DNA from 2 places in the Planococcus faecalis genome. Region 1 is predicted to be linked to the other one. Evidence: riboswitches for the same ligand, from Rfam matches in the RefSeq annotation. Region 1 holds a riboswitch; the other holds the start of a gene.
The links. A riboswitch is a leader RNA that binds a small molecule or an ion and turns the genes downstream of it on or off. The one in region 1 is predicted to bind S-adenosylmethionine.

Region 1 (8,431 bases):
CGTCCCATTCCTGCATCGATTCTTCCAGGATATAAGGCTTCCAGCAATTTGAAGTTTTCCGCAATTTTAAAAGCAGCATAATGTGGCAGCATGACGCCACCAGAACCTAGCCGTATTGTTTGAGTCACAGCTCCTAGATGCGCAATCAGCACTTCTGGAGAAGATCCGGCTAGCGTTGTTGCATCATGATGCTCAGACACCCAAAAGCGTGTATAACCCCACTTTTCAGCTTGTTGTGCAAGAATGGCGGTATGCTTTAATGCCTCCTGCGGTGTGCTACCTTCTGAAATTGGTGATTGGTCTAATAGGCTATACTTTAATGCCATAAAAATTCTCTCCTTTACAAAAAAACAGCTTATTCTTCAACCAAGTAACCGACAGAGCGCAAAACTGTATGAATAAACGCCTGCGCTGCTAGAAAGACTTCTTCTTTTTCAGGTTCTTGGAAAATATCGTGATAGCAAAATTTCCATTCTTTGTAGCTGAATTCGTTTAGTTGTTGCTTTAGTAACCATTGACGAGCTACTTCTTTCTCAACAATTAAATCTCGCTCTGCTGTATACAAACAAGTCGGAATCTGCGGATACCTGTCAATACTTGCAGCCGTTTCTTTCATATAACTCTGCAATTCTTTATACCAACTTGCAGTAATAACCGTTTGATACCGCTTGCTTTCGGTTTCTTGACTATAAGAAAAACGATCGCGTGTCAGGTGGCGTAATTCGATGCCATGATCCACCTTTCTGCGGCCAGTCAATTGCGCAACTCCTGGAAATGCGTTTGGCACTTTCGGTGGCAATTTTTTTAACTGCAACCAAGGCGACGTAAAAATAACTCCGGCTACATTGAATTTCCGGTTCCCTAAGACATTCATCGCAATAGTTGCGCCCAGTCCATGGGCAATGACAAATACTGGCAACTCATTTTCTGACGACAGTCTCAGCAACTCATTTACTGCCTGTTCGTAGTCATCAAACGATTCTCGGTGAACTTTGTCCGCTCCCGCATTTTTGCCATGGCCCGGTAAATCTCCTGTATATACGTCAAATCCTGCCGATCGCCATTTTTCAATTTGCCATGCATAGCGCAGGTGTTGTTCATACGCACTATGTATAAACACAACTACTGCCTTTGCTGATCCTTCAGCCTGCCATTTCCACATAATCCAACTTCCTTTCCCTGCTGATTAATTCTCGATGTTGTCTGTTAATTTGACGTTTTGATTTGATTTGTTACGATTAAGAATATCTTATCTTGTTTAAAGGAGCTTTGCTATGATTTATCCATTTAAAGACAAATTCCCTAAAATCGATCCATCTGTTTTCATTGCAGACTACGTCACAATTTCTGGTGATGTGACAATTGGCACAGACTCTTCTGTGTGGTTTAATACGGTGATTCGCGGGGATGTCTCTCCGACGATTATTGGCGATAAAGTCAACATTCAAGACCTCTGCATGCTTCATCAAAGCCCGGGTAAAACCTTGCTTCTTGAAGATGACGTGACTATTGGCCATCAAGTTACACTTCACAGTTGCATTGTTCGTAAAGGTGCTCTCGTCGGCATGGGTTCGATTATTCTCGACGGCGCGGAAATTGGAGAAGGCGCATTTATTGGTGCGGGTAGTCTCGTACCGCCTGGAAAAGTTATCCCTCCTGGCATGCTAGCACTCGGACGCCCCGCGAAAGTCGTCCGCGAACTTCGTGAAGACGATAAAGAAGATATGGAACGTATTGTTCGAGAGTATGCAGAAAAAGCAGCTTATTATAAATCACTCCAAAAAAAGTAACAAAACGAAAAGGACGACCGGGCATCACTGCCTAGTCGTCCTTTTCGTTTTGTTAACTTATACGCCAGCTTGTTCTTTTAAGATCGCTGCTTTGTCTGTACGTTCCCATGGCAAATCAACATCGGTACGGCCAAAATGTCCGTAAGCTGCCGTTTGCTTGTAGATTGGGCGACGTAGATCCAACATTTTAATGATGCCAGCAGGACGCAAGTCAAAGTTTGCACGTACCAAATCATCTAATGTGTCTTCATCAACGATGCCTGTTCCAAACATATCAAATGCGATCGATACAGGATGTGCTACACCAATTGCATAAGCTAACTGAACTTCGCATTTATCTGCAAGGCCAGCTGCGACAATATTTTTTGCAACATAACGCGCCGCATAAGCCGCTGAACGGTCTACTTTTGTTGCGTCTTTTCCTGAGAATGCGCCGCCACCGTGACGCGCATAGCCACCGTATGTATCTACGATGATTTTACGTCCAGTTAAACCTGCATCTCCTTGAGGTCCACCGATAACAAAACGGCCAGTTGGGTTGATAAAATATTTTGTTTCTTCATCGATCCACTTTGCTGGTACAACTTCGTTAATGACGTATTCCTTAATATTACGTTGAATTTGTTCTAACGTTACTTCTGGATGATGTTGAGTTGAGATAACAATTGTATCCACGCGAAGCGGTTTGTTGTTTTCATCATATTCAACCGTCACTTGTGTTTTACCATCTGGACGCAAGTATGGAAGAATTTCTTCTTTGCGTACTTCAGCCAAACGACGTGCCAATTTATGTGCCAATGAAATCGGCAATGGCATTAACTCTTCTGTTTCGTTGTTCGCGTATCCAAACATTAATCCTTGGTCACCTGCACCGATATCGTCTAACTCTTTATCTGTCATTTGGCCTTCGCGTGATTCAAGCGCTACGTTTACTCCAGCAGCGATGTCCGGTGATTGCTCATCGATTGCGGTAAGAACTGCACTTGTTTCTGAGTCGAAACCATATTTAGCTCGCGTATAGCCAATTTCTCTTACCGTTTGTCGAACGACTTTCGGAATATCTACATACGTAGAAGTGGTAATTTCTCCGGCTACTAGAACGAGTCCTGTCGTAACAGTCGTTTCACACGCAACGCGTGCATTTGGATCCTCGGTTAAAATGGCATCCAAAATAGCATCTGAGATTTGATCACAAATTTTATCTGGATGTCCTTCTGTTACTGATTCTGATGTAAATAATCGACGGTTTTTCAAAAAATGTTCCTCCTTATATCCTGCGAGATTGCTCTCGAAATTGATACGGTACTCGTTTCCCATGTCAAGTCCGTTCCAGACAATCTGGATTGAACTTCAAGCCGTTTGTGGCCTTTCACACGAGGATTAAGGGCATTTCACAAAAAAATCCCTTCACTCATTCGTCATGAGGAAAGGAAGAATCATCATTAGCACCTTTCACTCTTATCATCCAAGGTCTGTGCACCTTGTGTCAGGTTGGGCACCATCACTGCAAAAGCAGCAGGTTGCCGGGTTTCATAGGGCCTGCCCCCTCCACCAGCTCGGAATAAGAGTATCCGTTCAATTTTTCATCATACGGAATTAGCAAAGTGATGTCAACAATTTTCGAAAATAAAATTACATTCTTCAAATAAAAACAATGATTTTTTGATTATGCTATTCTACCAAACTTTAGATTCCCGCAAGTAAAAAACCAAACTATTCAGTAGTATTTCTGTTCACACAAAGCCATTGTACACTGTAGAAAACCGCTTTAAAAGGCACCAGGACTATTTGGAAATTATAGAAATAATTCTACGTATTGTCGGGGCTATCCTCTAATATTTTTTAATTTCCCCAGTGGATTAGTGTAGACTAATAAAGCTAATGTGTTATACTAATGAACGAATATACATCCTCCCCATTATGGGAATAACAGAAAAGGAAGGTACATATATATGACTTCAGTGAACTTTGCAAACGATTTAAAAGATCTTTTGACTGGCCAAAATGTGCATGTTCAATTATCAGTGCCACAATTAGTGGAAGCGGCAACATCCCGCAAAGAAGCAGTATTAACTCGGGAAGGCGCTGTAACAGCGGAAACAGGAAAATATACTGGCCGCTCACCGAAAGACAAATACATGGTGGAAGAAGAAAGCTCTAAAAACAAAGTCGACTGGGGCAATGTGAACCGTCCGATTTCAAGCGAAATATTTGAAAAGCTTTACGCTAAAGTGATTAAGCACCTTAAAGACAAAGATGCGCTTTATGTATTCAAAGGATTTGCCGGAGCCGACCATGAATCACGTGTGCCCATCCAAACAATCAATGAATACGCATGGCATAATCTATTTGCTCACCAATTGTTCATCCGGCCTACAGCTGAAGAATTGCAAACACACAAAGCTGAATTCACAGTTGTGTACGCTCCGACTTTTCAAGCAGACCCTGCAGTTGATGGTACAGCTTCTGAAACATTTATCATCGTATCGATGGAGCAAGGCATTATTTTGATTGGCGGCACTGAGTACGCTGGCGAAATGAAAAAATCAATTTTCTCTATCATGAACTACTTACTTCCTGAAAAAGGAATTTTACCTATGCATTGTTCAGCAAACGTTGGTCCAGAAGGCGACGTAACTTTATTTTTCGGTTTATCCGGAACAGGTAAAACAACTTTATCAGCTGACGGTGATCGCAAACTAATCGGTGATGATGAGCACGGCTGGTCAGATAACGGCGTATTTAACATTGAAGGTGGTTGCTACGCTAAAACGATTAATTTGTCGCGTGAAAATGAACCACAAATTTACGACGCAATCCGTTTTGGTTCAGTACTTGAGAACGTCGTAGTGGACCCTGAAACACGCATTCCAGATTATAATGACGGTTCATTAACTGAAAATACACGTGCAGCATACCCAATGCAAGCAATCGACAATATTGTAGATCCTTCAGTTGCAGGACATCCGAAAACAATTGTCTTTTTGACTGCTGACGCATTTGGCGTATTGCCTCCAATCAGTAAATTAACAAAAGAACAGGCGATGTACCACTTTTTAAGCGGCTATACATCGAAACTTGCTGGAACAGAGCGCGGAATCACTTCACCTGAAGCAACATTCTCTACATGCTTCGGTTCACCTTTCTTGCCGTTGCACGCAACAGTTTACGCTGAAATGCTTGGTAAGAAAATCGACGAGCACGGCGCTCAAGTTTTCCTCGTTAACACTGGATGGACTGGTGGCGTATACGGAGTCGGTAGCCGTATGAAACTTTCTTACACACGCACAATGGTTCGCGCTGCGATCAAAGGCGAATTAAACACTGTGCCAACTGAAAAAGAAGCAGTCTTCGGTTTTGAAATTCCAACTGAAGTACCTGGAGTTCCAAGTGAAGTATTAAACCCACGCCATGCATGGTCAGACAAAGCAGCTTATGACCAAAAAGCAAATGAATTGGCGCAAGAATTCCAAGAAAACTTTAAAAAGTTCGGCACTGTCGCACCTGAAATCAGCGTGCTAGGCGGACCAACTCAAAAATAATCTTGCAAAAACCCGTTCGGAATAAAATCCGAACGGGTTTTTTTACTTTTCTTTTTCTCTCATCCACAGACAAACTGCTTTGACTGTTTTCCAATTCGCTACAGGTGGAAAAAAGTGCGTGTAATCTGGAAAATACCATGTCTCATGCGGCTGATCCTTTAACTTTAATGCCTCTTCTAACAAATGTGCTTGTCCGGGTGAGACATTGTCATCTAGTAAACCGTGAATGATCAAAACGGGCGCAGTATTTTCTTCAATCCGCAATAATGGGTTGCGCTCTTCAAATTGAGTTAAAGCGGTGTTCGGCGTTCCCCCATAAAGTCGCTTCATCATGCGACGCATATCCGGACGTTCTTTATACGTTAATACCGTATCTGTAACACCTGCCCATGTAACAACCGACGTAATATCTTGACGCAAAATAGCTGTCCATAATGCCATAATCCCGCCTCGTGAAAATGCCAGTAAGTGGACATTTCCATTACTGAATTTTTTTAAAACATCGACAGCATGAACGGCATCCCACCTGTCTTCTCCTGCAAATTCATCACGGCCTTCACCGCCTCGATTGCCTCGATAATACGGAGCAAACACTACAAAGCCTTGTGCGGCAAATTGAGCGATTCGTGCAGGACGTACCATCCCAATCGACTGAATGCCTCCTCTTAAATACAAGATGCCACTATTGCTTCCTTTTTTTTTCGGTTCAGCTAGCATTCCTTTTACGCGTAATCCTTCTGACCAGTAAACAATTTCTGATAACCGAACGTGTGGATTCGGCGATGGATAAGGTCTCTTCGATCTAATCGTTCCATTTTTCAAGCTGCTTCACCTTCTCTATTATTTTACTCATTCCTTCATCTTTCATTAAAAAACTAAAGTGGCTAGTTGTCTTTAACTCTTTTAACAAGATGATTCCCTCTGTTTCAAGAAGGGAAATTCGGTCTATTCCTTCTACCTCTGCGACAAAAACCGTTTTACAAAATGGTTTCTCTGAATACACCACGTATTCAGCAAACCAGTCTAGGTTTTTTATATGCGCCCCAGTTTCTTCGTAAACTTCCCTCTTGGCAGCCTCCTGTAAACTTTCCCCCACTTCTACTTTGCCGCCTGGAAATTCTAACCCTCGCTCATTATGCTTGGTCAGTACCCACTTTCCGTTATCGCTACAGATTACCAATACATGTCTACTTTCAATAGAAAAGCTATTTTTTTCAAATGATAGTTCACATAAGTAGCCGTTCAAGTCTTGATAATGCATTTTTTCACCTCAATGCCATAAGAAAAGCGTACACTAAATTTCAGTGTACGCTTGTATAATTCTATCTTACTTCTTTTCGCCCAAGAATGCTGATAACATCCAAGAATGTTTTTCAAGATTTTGATGAATGGCATTCAACATGTCTTCTGTCATGTCGTCACCATCTTCAGCTGCCAAATGCATTCCTTTTTTCAGTGATTTCATAATTTTATCGTAATCACTCACAACAGTATCTACCATTTCCTCAGCCGACTCCTTGCTGTTCGCTTCTTCGATCACAGAAAGCGCTAGCTGTTCTTTCATTGTAGCGACCGGCTTTCCACCAAGTGCTAATAACCGTTCTGCAATCTCATCCATGTGCAATGTCGCTTCATTGTATAATTCCTCAAATTTTACGTGCAATGTAAAAAACGAAGGGCCTTTTACATACCAATGGAAATTATGTAATTTTGTATAAGCAACAGACCATGTTGCCACCTGTACGTTTAGTTCTTGGTTTAATTCGTTTGACATTTCCGATCACACTCCATTTTTTTGATAAGTTCATATACTTTATTTATACCACTGATGCCCCTACAATAAACATATGAAGTAATTCTGCGAAAAGAGTTGAAATTTTATGAAGACGACTTTACTACGGATGTTCCGTTTTTATCAACGATTCATCTCTCCTTTATCACCCCCAAGCTGTCGATTTTATCCAACATGTTCGCATTACGGCATTGAAGCTGTCGAAAAGCATGGCGCGTTAAAAGGCGGATATCTAGCCGCGAAACGCATTTTAAGCTGCCATCCTTTCCATAAAGGGGGAATCGATTTCGTCCCTGAAGAATGGCCACCAAAAAAATAATTGGTGGTTTTTCTTGTGTTTTTATTGCGTATACTGTAATATTCAACTAGTCATTAAAACGTAATCATTACATTTTGGAGGAAAATATGAAAAAAATACTATTACTAATCTCTATTGTTTTATTATTAGCAGCTTGTGGAAAAACAAGTGATGAAGCGCAAAGTATCGATACTGATGCTTCGAAGCTACAAATTTATACAACGGTTTATCCACTAACTTATTTTACAGAGCGCATCGGTGGTGATTTGATTGATGTTCAGTCAATTTATCCTGCCGGCTCCAATGAACACACCTTTGAACCCACACAACAAGAAATGATTCAACTCGCAGATGCAGATTTGATGTTCTCGATTGGTCTGGGTCTTGAAGGGTTTATCGACAAAGCTCAAAAAACATTGAAAAATGAAAATGTTGAATTTGTAGCGACTGCTGATACTCTAACAGATGAAGATTTAGAAGCCGCACTTGGGTATAATGAACAATCTCATGAAGAGCATGAAGAAGATTCTCACGAGGCAGAAGCTGAAAGCCATGATGGTCATGATCACGGTTCAACTGACCCGCACGTCTGGATGTCTCCTGTACTAAGCAAAAAATTAGCAGAATCGATTAAAGATTCCTTGATAACAGCCGACCCAGAAAACGCAGAAACTTACGAAAGCAATTATACAGAATTAGTTGTTGAGCTCGAAACCTTAGACCGTTCGTTCGCTACGCTATCTGAGCGCGTCACGAAAGACACCTTTTTCGTTTCCCATGAGGCTTTTGGCTACTTGTCAGAGCCTTACGGTTTTGAACAAATGGCAATCGCTGGACTAAATAGCCAGGATGAGCCTTCGCAAAAAGAGTTAACAGAGATTGTTGATTTAGCAAAAGAAAAAAACATAGAGTATATCGTCTTTGAACAAAATGTTTCGTCTAACTTGACAGAGGTTATTCGAAAAGAAGTAGGTGCTGAAGCAATCCAAATGCACAATCTTGGCGTTTT
Region 2 (8,431 bases), 1.7 Mb from region 1:
CAGTGTTGCAAAACAACCTAAGTGAAAACATAGCTGAACTAACTGGCTTAGAATACCGCTACGAAGAAATGAAACACAAAGTAAAAGACATGAAAGTAAAGCAACTGCAATTGATGGGCAAAGAAAATGCCACGCGTGCTCATCACCAGATGGACAAAGTGCTAAGTCCTGAACTTGTCGCTGAACGCATTGGCTCTTTTGACGACATGGCTCTATACATCACAACACTCGGTGCTAAAGTTGAAGAGCGGCATGAGCGTTCAACAATGGAACGTCGTTTGGATTCTTTAGAAAAAAATAGCACAACTCCAAAAGAACTTGTCTAAAATAGAGTGAGAAGAAGTTTTTTCTTCTTCTCATTTTTTCTGATACAAAGAAGGAGGCAAAAGCCATGCAACATTTTCCAACAAACAGACAAGCATTTTTTTTGCTAAGTGCTTTATTATTGATATTCGTCGAAGCTGCCTTTTTTGGAAATGGCAGTGTGTTTTTGATCCTTCTTGGTATCGGAACTCTTTACTATGCGCTGAGAAACACCAGTAAATACCGAAGATCCTATTTTTGGATAGGTGCTTTTCTTATCGGCGTTTCTATTTTGTCTATGTGGAGTCTGAGACTGATGATTTTCGGGCTTGCCATTTACCTGTTGCTTCGTCTATGGAAAGGGCAAGCATGGCTTCAGACCACCCCTTTACAAGGTTCCGCAGATACAGGTCTAATCCAGAATAAAGTAATGGCCGCTCAAAGCACGCCAATCGAATCTTACGAGTGGAAAGACATTCATGTGCAAGGTTTTATCGGGGATATCCTTGTAGATACTACACATACTGTTTTACCTAAAAAACCTTCATTGATTTCCATACGACAAGGTTTTGGAAAAGTCCAAGTTATCGTGCCGTATGAAGTTCCGGTACGCGTCTTTTATTCTACACTTTTGGGGGAAGCTCGTTTTTTCAATGGGGATAGCCAGCGCATTCTCAATACCACCATTCACGCGGAAGACGGCTATCCTGCGGACGAAGGCAACAGAGCTGAGTTGATTGTATCCGTGACTACTTGGATGGGGGACGTCGAGGTGATTCGTAGATGAGACAGATTGTGCCACGCAGCCTGTTTTTCACATCTCTCTTTGCCTTGATTATCTTCAGTATTCTATTTGCTTTGCTTGGTTTGCCGTCATTCAATAGCTGGTCTGTTCTGTGGGAAGATTTTATCGCTGGCCTTCCTTTGGGCATTTGGTTGCTCGTTCTGATGCTCGCTCTTTCCGTCGGCATATCATGGTGGACCGAATCTTTGTCGCGATCAAAAGTGCAGGAAATCGAACAGATTTTCCAAGCCCTTTTGCGCAATGAAGACAAAACGGTCGTTCAAGCTGCCCAAATGAAAACCTTGCCGCGCAATTTGTCGAGTTCCATTCTAAAATTGCAAAAGTTATTAGAATCACAGCGTAAAAGCTTGACTCGCATTGCCAATGAACGTGCAGAAACGCAGGATCAGATTATCCAGGAGCGCTTAATTATGGAACGTCAACGGCTTGCTAGAGAGCTTCACGACTCCGTTTCTCAACAACTTTTTGCTGCTTCCATGCTGCTGTCATCGATGACTGAAAGCGAAGAGGTGCAGCCTGGACTGTTGCAGACAGAAAAAATGATTCAGCAAGCTCAGTTGGAAATGCGCGCACTGCTTTTGCATTTACGTCCCGCCGCTCTTCACGACAAAAGCTTGCGTCAAGGATTGTTTGAATTGGTTAGTGAACTTAAAGAAAAAGTCTATTTTACGATTGATCATAAATTAGAAGAAGTGCCCCTGCAAAAAGGAGCCGAAGATCATCTGTTCCGTATTGCGCAAGAAACTTTATCCAATACATTGCGCCATTCCAAAGCAACCGAAGTTCATATCTTGTTTGTTGAACGCGATAATTTTGCGATTTTGCGTATTCAAGACAATGGTGTGGGATTTGAAAGTGAACAATCCAAATCGACTTCTTACGGCCTTAAACATATTGAAGAACGCGCCATCGAAATTGGTGCTACGAGCAAAATTGTTTCTGTTCCTTCTGAAGGGACCATTGTGGAAGTAAAAGTTCCAATTGAAAGGAAGAAGCCTAATGATTCGAATCTTGTTAGTAGATGATCATGAAATGGTCCGTATAGGTGTCTCTGCTTACTTGCAGTCTCAAAAAGATATGGAAGTTGCTGGCGAAGCCACAAACGGGCAAGAAGCCGTGCAATTGGCATTGGACTTGCGACCTGATTTGATCCTAATGGACATGGTGATGCCCATTATGAACGGTGCAGAAGCGACAAAATCCATCATTGATCAATGGCCAGAAGCCAAAATTATGATTGTCACAAGCTTTCTCGACGACGACAAAGTCTATCCTGCACTTCAAGCCGGAGCCGTTAGCTATATATTAAAAACTTCAAAAGCTTCACGGATTGCTGATTCGATTCGTGAAACGATGAATGGCACTCCCGTACTTGAGCCAGAGGTGATGACAAAAATGATGAAGCAAATGCGTCATGAACGGGTTCTACACGACGCGTTAACTGAACGTGAGATGGAAATCTTGTTGTTGCTAGCTGATGGTCTGACCAACCAAGAAATTGCCGATCAATTGTTTATTGCCTTGAAAACAGTGAAAACACATGTCAGTAATATCTTGGCAAAACTTGAAGTTCATGACCGGACTCAAGCAGTTATTTATGCATTCCAGCATAAACTCATCTCTCCACTTAAATAAACCCCTCAAAAATGGGAATGTGGAACTCATTTAATCGTCTTATAATTGGATGCTCATAAATACACACCAATCAATAAAAAACTCCCAAAGCTACAAGTAGCTTTGGGAGTTTTCAAATAATCTTATAGATTTGGTTTGTCGTTCTCTTTTTCCATTTTCTTCTCAAGATTTTCAAGCTGACGTTTAGCAAACTCACGTCCACCCATACCGAAGGAAATAGCAAAGGCTACTGCAAGTCCCGCAATAATGAACAGGAAGGCAAGGTTAACGATATTTGTTGCAAAGTTCAACTGGTCAAGTGTCATAAATACAGCAATAATAATAATCGCATATTTGACAATTGTACCAAGGAAACGGTTACCTGAAGACTGCTTCACGTAGTTCCCAAGCACACTTCCCCCGATTAATCCAAGACCCAGAATAATTAGCGAACTAATCAGAAGTGGTAAGTATGCGATTACGGCTTCACCAATCCCGTTTAATACATCAAGCTGTAAAACATTCATAGCTTCTACAGTAAAGAAAATGATGATGATCGCTTGTACTACTTTGCCAATGATGTTCGCAATATCAACGCTCGGTGTTTTGGTTTTGTCTGTGTTCAAATACGTTGAGAAGCGATTGATACCTGTTCCGTTCAATAGGCTAATCAACAAGTCTCCCACAAATTTACCGATTAATACACCTACTAAGATCAAGATGATCGCTACGAAAATATTCGGGATCATGTTTAGAACTTGGTTGAGCATATTGACAATTGGTTCAGAAATCGAACGGATGTTTAATGTTTCTAACGCAATGGTCAAAATCGGAATCAAGACGATAACGAACACTACATTAGCCAATACATTAGCTAGAGTTGCTTTGTCTCCAGCGTCCATTCTTGTCGTACTTGTCGAAGCACCACTTGTTTTGTTAGTAAATTTATTGAACCATTTATCAATATTTATCGCTGTTAAAAGACTGAACACAAGGTTCTTCACAAATTTGGCAACAAAATAACCAATGACTAAAATGATGATGGCCATGAACAGATTAGGCAGGAATGCCAATAACTTGTTCATCATGTTTGAAATTGGTTGTGCTACGTTGTTCATATCCAAAGCTTGCAAAACGCTCGGAATAAACAAAATGAAAATGAGGTAATAAAGAATTTTCCCTATGGAATCCAACATGCTGTCTGCACTTTCTTTTGTTTTCGCCATATGTCCTTTGACCATGGCCCGGTCTGCACCTGCTTTTTTTAACCCTTTGGTGAAAATGGCTCGTACAATTGTTGCGACAATCCACGCGATAAGCAGTAATAGTAACGCGCCTAAAACATTTGGAATGTAGTCAATAATTGTATATCCGACGCCTCTAAAAGAATTACCAATATCATTCATACAATCATCCTCCTTTTTTTGTATAGTATTCACTAGTACTATCCCCTTACTTTCCTATCGCTAAACACTTAATATATTAAAATCTTAGTCGCATAAAAAAACTCTTGTTAACGAGCAGTTCGAAGTCTAGATGTTAAAGTTCTAAAGAAAAAACAAGGTAATTGATGATGAACATCGTCTACTAACATTCTTTTTTTAACGAACACACGATGACACCGATGGTTTGAGGTAGTCGTCTTCTTCTATTATAATAAAAGAAAAGAGGAGGAGATCCCATGTACATGACAGTCCAGGAAACTGCCACTTTTTTATCCATGCCCGAAGAACAAGTAAATCGTTACGTATTAGAAGGTCGTATCCGCGCAGTTCATGACGGGGAACAATACATCATCAATACCTCTCAATTTGAAGCGCATTTTCAACAATTGGAACAAGCCAAGCTAGCGCTAGAAGAATGGCGCACTATGCCCATACCAGAAGATGTGGATATTAAAGACGAAGACTAACTTAAGTACACATAGAAAAGCACCTAATGGACGCGTATCCTTTAGGTGCCTTTCTGTTATCGAGGATAATTTTCAACGTCTTGCTTGCGAAACAGTGCGAGTAGAAATCCACTAATTATCTGGTGAGCTCAGGCACTACTAGGCTTTTTAGCTTATTCTCGATAAATCCGCTCCATTTATCAAATTCAACGAGAAATCCATCATGGCCAAATTCTGTTTCAACGATTTTCCAACTTGCTGTCTTTTGTTTTTCAAGCCACGGAGCCATTAGCTCACTTGGATACAACAAATCGCGCGTAAAAGACAAGGAATAGACGGGAACATCTAGTACAGCATCTTGGATATCATGTGTATTCATAGCTCTCAGCAGTAATACATAGCTATTGGCATCAAAACGACCGGCTAATTTCTTGCCTTGATAATTCAAATATGACTGCACATCAAATTCTTCGCCATCGCCACTACGACCAAAGCGCCGATTGAACATATGACCGCTTCGATAAGTAACCATTCCTGCCATTCTAGCAACATGAAACCCCTTCAAAAGAGACGCATCTGCATAGTCTCCATTATTAAAATCCCCATCACTTTCAATCGCCAATATGCCAATGTGATTAAACGCCACTCCATAGTCACTGTAATAGGGAGTGACAGCTAGCGGAAAAATCGCATCCGTAAAATCTGGATAGAGGTTTCCCCATTCTAAGGTTTTCATTCCACCAAGGGAACCGCCAATGACTCCTGCAAGGTGGTCAATTCCCAATTCTTTTAATGCACGATATTCCGCTCGAACCATATCACGTATCGTCAATGTTGGAAAGTCAGCTCGGTAAGGAATTCCTGTTTTCGGATTTTTCGATAAAGGACCCGTCGATCCGTGACAGCCTCCGAGTACGTTAAAGGTAATCACTTGAAAAACAGTTGTATCCACGGGTTTTCCTGGTCCGATTAATCCTGCCCACCACCCTGGATTTTTTTCAGTACCGACTGCGTATTGGTTACCTGTCAATGCATGGCAAATCAGGATCGCAGGAGCTGTTTCATCTCCGAGACGTTCGTATGCAAGTTCCACATCATCTATCGTCTTAGTAGAGTCCAGGATTAATGAGCCAATGGATACTGTTTTCATGACGATCCCTCCTTATACCTTTTCCAAAACTGCTGCCTGTATGGCCTGTTCCAAATCAGCGATTAAATCTTCTGCATTCTCCAATCCAACAGACAAACGAATCAACTCTTCCGTTACGCCAGATGCAGTTAACTCTTCATCGTTCAATTGCTGATGTGTCGTAGAAGCCGGGTGAATAATTAGCGACTTGGCGTCTCCTACATTGGCTACATGAGACCAGAGATTTATGTGATCAATCACGTTACGTCCTGCTTCTCTTCCACCTTTGATACCAAAATTGACAATCGATCCATAACCTTCATTTTTCAAGTATTTCTTCGCCAATTGATGAGAAGGATGTTCTTCAAATCCAAGGAAGTTTACCCACTCGATTTGTGGATGCTTTTTTAAGTAGTCTGCAATAATTTGAGCGTTGCTATTGTGTTTTGGAATCCGTAAATGTAAAGTTTCTAATCCTTGCAGTAAAGCATGAGCACTATCCGGGCTCAGTGAAGGGCCAAAATCACGTAATAATTGAACGCGAAGTTTTGTCGCAAAAGCTGCACCTGGTACATCAATGCCGTACCGCAGTCCATGATAGGTTTCGTCAGGCTGTGTATAATTTGGGAAACGTGGATTGTCCCAATTGAATTTCCCAGCATCCACCGCAACGCCACCAATTGTCGTTCCGTGTCCACCAATCCACTTTGTCGCAGAATGAATGACGACGTCTGCACCAAACTCAATCGGGTTGCTGCCGTAAGGAGAGGCAAATGTATTATCGATCAATAACGGCAATCCGTTAGCATGGGCAATTTCTGCTACTTTTTCGACATCAAAAACATTCAAGCTTGGATTACCAATAATTTCACCAAATATCGCTTTTGTTTTATCTGTAATTGCTGCTTTAAAATTTTCTGGATCGGTCGCATCGACGAATTTTGTTGTAATGCCATAGCGTGGTAGCGTGTTAGCAAACAAATTGTAAGTGCCACCGTAAAGACTGCTATCTGCTACGATTTCATCACCCGCTTCTGCAATGTTCAAAATGGAAAAAGCAATAGCGGCCATTCCTGAAGAAAGAGCAACTGCTGCAGTACCACCTTCTAGTAACGCTACTCGTTGTTCAAAGACATCGACTGTCGGATTCATAATGCGTGAGTAAATATTGCCTGTATCTTTCAGTCCAAAGAGGTCTTGTGCATGCTGTGTATTTTTAAAAACATACGAAGTGGTTTTATAAACAGGAACACCTCTAGAGCCTGTCGTTGGATCTGGTTGTTGTCCTCCGTGTAATAATAATGTTTCTGGTTTAAAGTTTGTCATTTTCTATTCCCCCTGTTTTTTTAGTAGTAACACATGCTAAAGGGGACGAAAAAAGCCCCCTTCGCTAAGAAGAGGGCCGTAAATTACGGAGTTTCCTCCTCTTATCTCTCAGAACCTGAAAATCGATTCTGTAGGAATTAGCACCTTTACAAACAAAATGTCTGTCGGTTGCCGGGCATCACAGGGCCTATCCCTCCGCCACTCTTGATAAGAGTATTTGATTTAATTTTTGATCTTGTTGTGAAGTATAAAAACTTTATTGGCGTTTGTCAAGCTCATTAGTCAAAAAATTTTGAAACCTTGCCCACTTTCAAACGTTATCTTTTAGTGTAGAGGAGGAATTAATAATGGTCATTTGGATTTTGCTCTTATTGATTACAGGTTATTTTATCGGTTGTTGTCATGGTTCACTTGTTGCACAAGCCGTATCAGGCGTTAACATCAAAAATTCGGGCGTAAAAAATTCCGGTGCTTCTAATGCAGCCATCGTGCTGGGCTGGAAATATGGTTTGCTCGTTGCCTTTATTGACGTTTTCAAAGGCTTTGCTGTTGTTGCGGGGCTACGTTTGTTAGTGGACTTAGGTAGCTTTTCAACTGCAACAATCTGGACACTATTGTTCGTTGCAGGAGCTGCCGTAATAGTTGGTCATAATTTTCCGTTCTATATGAACTTTGACGGCGGAAAAGGTACAGCATCTGTAATAGGTGTAATGATAGCGCTTGACTGGAAGCTCGGGTTGCTCGGATTATTGTTATTGATCATTGTTTCACTGGTAACAAATTATCTTGTCATTGGCGTATTCGTTTTGTACGCCGTGTATTTTGTAATTGCCTTTATCCCTGCAGTCGGTCTATGGCCGTTACTAATAGCGTTAGTCCTGTTCACGATGGCTTTATGGAAACATCGAGAAAATATTATACGAATAAAGAGTGGCAATGAACCTACAGTATCATCAGTTTTTCGAAAGAAACCTACCCCGTCCATTTAGAAAGGAATACAATGAATTTTGAAGATTAAAAAATAAATTTCAATATTCATCTTGACTTTTTTGTTATTCCGCCATAAAGTAGGAATCACGAATCGAATAGCATACATCACTTTCTTATCCAGAGAAACCGAGGGACAGGCCCTATGACGTTTCGGCAGCAGATTTGTTTAACCGCAAAAACTGTGCCAACTCCTGCAAATGCATCCATGCATTTGGAAGATGAGAATTAGATGGTTTCAACAGGAGCCCTCTTTTTTCTTATGGTTAAGAAAAAAGGGGGCTCTCTTTGTCTAGTTTCTCGACGGATTGTGAGCATTAACGATTTGAATAACAATACAGCATGAGGAGGTCTACTTACTATGATTCAATTCGAA

Region 2: another riboswitch for S-adenosylmethionine. It lies ahead of AJGP001_RS14515 (O-acetylhomoserine aminocarboxypropyltransferase/cysteine synthase family protein); the one in region 1 lies ahead of metK (methionine adenosyltransferase).

Annotation. Positions count from the first base shown of each region.
Region 1 is NZ_CP019401.1:1,226,812-1,235,242, reverse strand. It holds gene AJGP001_RS06160 (LLM class flavin-dependent oxidoreductase) at 1-326, opposite strand, end outside; gene AJGP001_RS06155 (alpha/beta hydrolase) at 356-1,162, opposite strand; gene AJGP001_RS06150 (gamma carbonic anhydrase) at 1,275-1,790, shown strand; gene metK (methionine adenosyltransferase) at 1,848-3,044, opposite strand; SAM riboswitch class I at 3,246-3,358, opposite strand; gene pckA (phosphoenolpyruvate carboxykinase (ATP)) at 3,743-5,332, shown strand; gene AJGP001_RS06135 (alpha/beta hydrolase family protein) at 5,375-6,154, opposite strand; gene ytkD (RNA deprotection pyrophosphohydrolase) at 6,135-6,593, opposite strand; gene AJGP001_RS06125 (Dps family protein) at 6,660-7,106, opposite strand; gene yidD (membrane protein insertion efficiency factor YidD) at 7,213-7,443, shown strand; gene AJGP001_RS06115 (metal ABC transporter solute-binding protein, Zn/Mn family) at 7,530-8,431, shown strand, end outside.
Region 2 is NZ_CP019401.1:2,919,688-2,928,118, forward strand. It holds gene AJGP001_RS14480 (PspA/IM30 family protein) at 1-326, shown strand, start outside; gene liaF (cell wall-active antibiotics response protein LiaF) at 392-1,090, shown strand; gene AJGP001_RS14490 (sensor histidine kinase) at 1,087-2,133, shown strand; gene AJGP001_RS14495 (response regulator transcription factor) at 2,108-2,743, shown strand; gene AJGP001_RS14500 (mechanosensitive ion channel) at 2,866-4,128, opposite strand; gene AJGP001_RS14505 (helix-turn-helix domain-containing protein) at 4,404-4,634, shown strand; gene metX (homoserine O-acetyltransferase MetX) at 4,750-5,763, opposite strand; gene AJGP001_RS14515 (O-acetylhomoserine aminocarboxypropyltransferase/cysteine synthase family protein) at 5,776-7,068, opposite strand; SAM riboswitch class I at 7,167-7,282, opposite strand; gene AJGP001_RS14520 (glycerol-3-phosphate acyltransferase) at 7,416-8,057, shown strand; SAM riboswitch class I at 8,169-8,283, shown strand; gene AJGP001_RS14525 (methionine ABC transporter ATP-binding protein) at 8,417-8,431, shown strand, end outside.